2 linked regions of the Rubripirellula tenax genome follow. The protein of the gene in region 1 interacts with the protein of each later gene in a pairwise test. Links are inferred from orthologs where the notes say so. Each region holds a gene or a part of one and is shown on either strand. Other genes may lie near its edges.

The links.
Region 2: the proteins of dnaB (region 1) and Poly51_RS15295 interact in binary tests that used the Escherichia coli proteins (3 or more experiments, as listed by UniProt). The link is inferred for Rubripirellula tenax from one-to-one orthologs.

The regions. Positions count from the first base shown.
Region 1 is NZ_SJPW01000006.1:448,440-451,632, reverse strand. The notes cover bases 310-3,173. They hold dnaB (replicative DNA helicase), read left to right. Parts: upstream 310-953; coding sequence 954-2,393; downstream 2,394-3,173. Other genes in these bases: Poly51_RS22535 (UPF0104 family protein), read right to left, coding at 2,450-3,173; Poly51_RS22545 (DnaA/Hda family protein), read left to right, coding at 310-834. In the rest of the region: more of Poly51_RS22545, read left to right, coding at 1-309; more of Poly51_RS22535, read right to left, coding at 3,174-3,193. UniProt on the Escherichia coli protein: The main replicative DNA helicase, it participates in initiation and elongation during chromosome replication. Travels ahead of the DNA replisome, separating dsDNA into templates for DNA synthesis.
Region 2 is NZ_SJPW01000004.1:194,753-197,964, reverse strand. Bases 326-3,208 are described here. They hold Poly51_RS15295 (ATP-dependent helicase), read left to right. Parts: upstream 326-693; coding sequence 694-2,724; downstream 2,725-3,208. Other genes in these bases: Poly51_RS15290 (hypothetical protein), read right to left, coding at 2,735-3,208; Poly51_RS15300 (hypothetical protein), read left to right, coding at 326-691. In the rest of the region: more of Poly51_RS15300, read left to right, coding at 47-325; more of Poly51_RS15290, read right to left, coding at 3,209-3,212. UniProt on the Escherichia coli protein: Rep helicase is a single-stranded (ss)DNA-dependent ATPase involved in DNA replication; it can initiate unwinding at a nick in the DNA. It binds to ssDNA and acts in a progressive fashion along the DNA in the 3' to 5' direction.

The sequences.
Region 1 (3,193 bases):
TTGACGGCCGAACAATTTACCAACGACTTCATCACGTCGGTCGGAAACAGCGGGATCACTTCGTTTCGTCGGCGATACCGCGAAGTCGATGCGTTGTTGATTGACGACGTCCAATTTTTGGGTGCCAAGAAGGCGACGCTTCGCGAAGTCCTTTACACGGTCGAAACGCTGGCCAATGCGGGCCGTCCGTTGATCTTCAGCGGTTCGCACGCGCCGACCGAAATTCAGGGTCTGACACAGGAACTGGCGGGCCGGATGTCCAGCGGGCTGGTGTGTCCGATCGGACCGCTCGACTTGTCGACGCGAAAAACGATCCTGGGTCGATGGGTCGATGAAACCTGTTCGATGCCGTTGGACGATGCGTCGCTTGAACAACTGACGTCGATGCTTGCCGGCGACGGCCGAGTGATCAGCGGTGTCGTCAACACCATCAATCTGCTGCAACGTATGTATCGTCGCAATCCGTCGATGGACGAGATACGCCGCTTCGGCGGCGATGTTCTGCGTTCGGCGAAACCGGTTGCCAGCCTATCGGTGATCGAAACTGCCGTGTGCGAAGCGTTCCATTTGCCGTTGGATGTGCTGAGAAGCGGCGCCCAGACTCGTTCGGTCACGGAGCCTCGGATGCTGGCAATGTACTTATCGCGCCAGATGACGTCCGCAGCCTATACAGAAATCGCAAAGCACTTTGGCGGCAAATCACACAGCACGGCAATGGCAGCGGAGAAGAACGTGAAGGGGTGGCTGGACAAGGGCAAATCGATCGGTCGCGGGCAAGTCGCGATGTCGGCCCAAGAGGCGATCGAGCGGATTGAAAACCTGTTGAGGGCGTAAATCGGGGGCGAAATTCCATCGCCATTATTTCCAACCCTTGCGTCGAACCCTTGCGTCTAACCCTTCTTCGCGACAGATTAAATGTTGTCGCTTGCTGCACTTTCCAAGGACGCGGAACCATGATCAAAGACCCCAGCGAATTTCGGTTCAAGAAAAAGAAGAACGAACCGACGGCGGCGGAAGTCCTCCAACGCGAACCTCCGTTCGACCTCGAAGCAGAGATGGGCGTCCTGGGTAGCGTTCTGTTGCTGCCATCGATTTGCGACGAAATTGCATCGCTGAAGGCCGAAGATTTTTACAGTGACGCGAATCGCAAGATTTATCATGCGATGCGTGAAATGTACGACGGCGGCGAAAAGATTGACATCACGTTGCTGGTTTCGCGATTGCGGACGGCCGGCGACTACGAAGAGGTCGGCGGCGCCGCGTATCTGGCCCGATTGTCCAGCGCGGTTCCCAATGCGGCGCACGCGTCGTTCTATGCGGCGATCGTTTCGGAGAAAGCGGTCTTTCGGCGTTTGATCGAATCGAGCACCGAGATTCTTCGCGATGCCTACGAACAGAACAGCACCGCCAAAGAATTGTGTGCCCAGGCGGAACAGAAAGTGTTCGCGATCATGGACGGTCGGTCGTCGCAGAGCGTTCACAGCATCAGCGACGTGCTGCATCAAGCGATGGATCGGATGGAAGCCCGTTTGCGCGACGAATACGTCGACGGCGGTGCGGAAACCGGGCTAAAGATGTTCGACGAGATGACCGGTGGACTCCACAACGGCGAGCTGATCATTTTGGCTGCCCGTCCGTCGATGGGAAAGACAGCACTCGCGATGAACATCGGTGAACACTGTTCGATCGTCCAACGTGCGCCGGTGCTGTTCGTATCCCTTGAAATGTCGGGCATCGAATTGGCCGACCGGATGCTGTGTTCGCTTGCACGCGTCAACGGTCACCGACTGCGTAACGGATCGATTTCGTCGGACGATCGCGATCGGTTGATTTCCAAGGCCAACGAGATCAGCGAGGCGCCGCTTTACGTCGACGATTCGCCCAGCCGGACGGTCAGTGAGATCGCCGCAACGGCCCGCCGCATCAAGCGGAAAGAAAACGGACTCGGTTTGATCGTGATCGATTACTTGCAATTGATCGATCCTGACAATTCGCGTGACCCACGCCAGGAACAGGTTGCCAAGATCGCGCGGCGTTTGAAAGGGATGGCGCGGGAACTGGAAGTGCCGCTGTTGTGCTTGTCGCAATTGAACCGGCAAGCCGAAGATGGCAAGGATCACCGTCCGAAGCTAAGTCACCTGCGAGAATCGGGTGCGATCGAGCAGGATGCCGACGTGGTCATGTTCGTTCACCGCGAGGAATATTATCACCGTGGCGAAGACAAGGCTCAGTTTGCCGGGCAAGCGGAAATCATTATCGCGAAACAGCGGAACGGTCCTGTCGGCGACGTCGAACTGACGTGGGAAGCCGAGTACACGAAATTCAGCGACCGCGCGCCCGAACGTCACAGCGAATTCGACGGGCTCGCCGAGTTCGACAACTCGGGCATGTAAAAGTAGCCATCCGTCCAAGGCGGACGCCTACCAGCCTGTTGACAGCTCTTTTTGGGCTACGGCCGTCTCGCCTGTCGGGCTTCGACCGCGCCGCCATAGATCTCGTGGATGACTAGCGCAGTCATTCCGAAAACCAATGGGATCAGGTAATAGATCGTTCGGAAGATAATGACGGACGCCAAGACCGCGTCGCCCACCGATTCTTTCAACAGCGCCAACAAGATCACCTCCAACACGCCCAATCCGCCGGGCACTTGGCTGATCAATGAAACCGCGATCGCGGCCAAATAGGCCGCCAGCACCAAGGTGAACGGAACCAGCGCTTCGCCGGGCAGCACCAAGTACAGCGCGGTTGCCGATATCAACAGATCGACCGCCGCCACCGATGCCTGCACGGCCATCAAACCAGGTTCAGGCGGTCGCAGGTGAAGTTTGCCGATCGGCCAAGGCTTCTGCCAAAACGTGCAAACCAACAAGTAGCCGACGGCAAGCGACAGCAAAATCACGCCAAGGGTACGCGTGCCGAAAGGTAAAACGTAGGGCGGCGGCAACTCGATCGGCACACAAACCAATACTGTGCCGCCCAAGAACCACAACCCGCTCCAAAACGTCAGCCCCAAGATCGAGATCAACACCACAATCTGGCTGGGCGACAATCCCCATCGCGTATAAAAGCGAAACCGAATCGGGGCACCAGCCAAGAAAGTCCCGAAATTGTTACCCAGTGTGAAACCCAGAAACGAGACCAAAGCAACTCGCCGCAACGGCAACGACCGGCACAAATACCGCAGCGCCAAAAG
Region 2 (3,212 bases), on another replicon or contig:
AAGTCGCGTATCGTTCGTCTCGTCCCTTTTCCCGGAGCAATTCCCGATGTCGTTTCCAGACACTTTTTCAAGCGAAAATCAAGTCGAGTCCAGCCCCGCGACCGCCCCGATGGCGGTAATCGACATGAACCAAACGTCATGCTGTAGCGGATGGGGACGCTGGGCGATGTTGTCTGTGGTCGTCGTGGCCATCGCATCAGCCGCCTATTTTGCAGGTCGCGCCGACCGAGCCGAATCGCGTTTGGCGGAATTCGACTTGCCGCTTCTGCACGCCAATGCCGCTGTGTCGAGCGAAAAATACTCGATCGCGACGGGAACGATCAGCGAAGAAGCCGATGGACTATTCGTCTTGGATCACAATTCAGGCTTGCTGCAATGCTCGGTGATCTACCCGCGATTGGGGCGATTCATGGGCCAGTTCACCGTCAACGTAGGTGATGCATTGGGAACCGGCGGAAAAGGCGGCAGCTATTTGATGTTAACCGGTCGCGCCGATTTCCCGCGGGCAAGCAATAACCCCGTCGGTTCGACGGTCGTGTACGTGATGGATACGGGGACGGGCAATTACGCGTCTTACTACGTGCCGTTCAATCGCCAAGCCGTAACGACCGGCCGTGCCCAACAAGACCTCATCAAATTGATTGCCACGGGTTCTGCTAACCCTGTGATCGATCGCGACGCACTGCGCTAACGATGTCGACGAACAACGGATTGAAATCGCTCACCGACGGATTGAATGATGCCCAAGCCGAAGCGGTCCGGACGCTGTCTGGGCCGATGTTGGTGCTTGCCGGCGCCGGAACGGGCAAGACCCGCGTCGTAACGTTTCGCATCGCCAACCTGATTCGGCATGGTACAGCACCGGATCGGATTCTGGCCGTGACGTTTACCAACAAAGCGGCCGGTGAAATGCAGGAGCGGGTCGGTGAACTGATTGGCACCGGCAAGCGGCGACGAAAGAACGAACCCGCCCCACCCAAGCCGACCGTCAGCACCTTTCACGCTCACTGCGTCCGTATCTTACGACGACACGCCAAGGCGCTTGGGTACCCGGCGAAGTTCTCAATCTACGATCGCAGCGATCAAGAAACTTTGGCGCGAGGAATCTTGCGCGAGTTGCGTCTGCCGGGAACCGCACTGAGCCCCGGCGACATGCTGAACATCATCGGCGGTTGGAAAAACCAATCGATCAAACCCGATCAAGCAGCCTACGTCGCGTCGACCGACAAAGAGCACTTTGCCGCGTCGGGTTACCGCCGCTACCAAAATGGACTGCGGGCGTGCGGAGCCATGGATTTCGATGATCTACTGCTCAACACCGAAACCTTATTCGATGAACATGAAGCGATCCGTGACGAAGAAGCGGCGAAGTTCGATCATGTGCTGGTCGACGAATACCAAGACACCAACGGTTCACAATACCGGATCACCAAACACTTGTCGTCGAAGCACCGCAATCTTTGCGTCGTCGGCGATGACGACCAATCGATTTACGCTTGGCGCGGCGCGGACGTGACTCACATTTTGAACTTTTCCAAAGATTGGCCCGATGCCAAGGTCGTATGTTTGGAAAATAACTATCGCAGCACGGCCGAAATCTTGACGCTGGCCAATCGGTTGATCGAATTCAATACGACACGGCACGACAAGACTCTGATTCCCAGCCGGCCGGCCGGAAAACGCCCTAAAATCGACCAACATAAAGACGAGATCACGGAAGCCAAATCGGTCGTCGCACGGATCAGCCACCTGATCGACAACGAACACGTCCAACCGCGTGACATTGCGATCCTGTTTCGCACCAACGAGCAGCCTCGATTATTCGAAACGGAACTGCGAAAGGCGAAGGTGCCCTACGTCATGTTGGGCGCCCAGTCGTTCTTTGACCGAAAAGAAGTCCGCGATCTGTTGTCGTATTTGAAATGGATCGAACAGCCCAACGATGAAGTCGCGCTGTTGCGGGTGATTAACACGCCGCCGCGTGGATTGGGGAACAAGACGGTGCAGACGTTGATCGCCAAAGCAGTCGATCGTGGCGTCCCGGTCTGGGACGTGATGACCGATTCAACAGCGACATCCGAATTGCCGGCAGCCGCGCGGGCGGGCATCGAAAGCTTGGCATCGATCGCCAAAGACGTGCAACTACGCGCCAAGAACGAATCGTTGACCGCAGCAATGGAAACGTTGCTTGTCCGAACTGCGTACGCCGACGAATTGACGCGACTGTACGACAAACCCGAAGAACGCGAATCACGGATGGCGTCGATCGGCGAATTGACCAACGCCGTGGGGGCTTACCAAGACGGTGACGGCGAACGCGATCTGACAGGATTTCTTGGCGAGATCTTGTTGTCCGGTAAAGACATGGGCAGCGAGAAAGACAAGCTGGCCAAACAGAACGCCGTTTGGTTGCTAACGCTGCACGCCGCCAAGGGCTTGGAATTCCCGGTCGTGTTCATGGTGGGGATGGAAGACGGATTGATCCCACACAGCCGCAGCGTCAAGAGCGGCAATGAAGAAGACATCGCCGAAGAACGTCGCTTGTGTTATGTCGGAATCACGCGAGCCCAAGAAGACTTAACAATGTCGCTGGCTCTGACCCGTCGCAAATGGGGAAAGCCGCGACCAACAACGCCTAGCCGATTCCTGTACGAAATCGTTGGCAAAGCGGAAAACCCGAACAAGTATCGTAAGAAGAAACCCGGTCGAACGCTCGGCCGGTAAGCACGCGACATCAAAGCCCTTGCAACGCGACACCGCCGGTCGCGATGGCCAGCTTCATCAGATCGTCGTTGGCTTCTTCGACGATGAAAACGTGAAGCACGATGCCCTTCAGCTCTTTGACTTGCACATTGATACCGTGATCACCGTCGGTCACGATGATCAACTCGGGTCGTTCTGCATCGATGTCGGTCACCAACTGCCGAATCCGCTTGACGCCCTCGCGAAGTGCCAAGTTGATGTCCGTGTCGTCGCCGATAAAGAATTCGTAGTTCAGCTTACGAATCTCTTCGCGAACCTCAGCTACCTCGTTGACCAAAATTTCGTCGTGAACCATGGAATCAAAAAAACTGTAACCCAAGACGGCTTCACGACGCCCGACCGCGCGAAGTCGGTTCATCAAGATCGCCAGCAATTTGTAGATTCGTTCGCCCTGTTGCATCGATTTACTTCGATCCAGCATCGCGTAAAATAACTGCTTTTTATCGCTG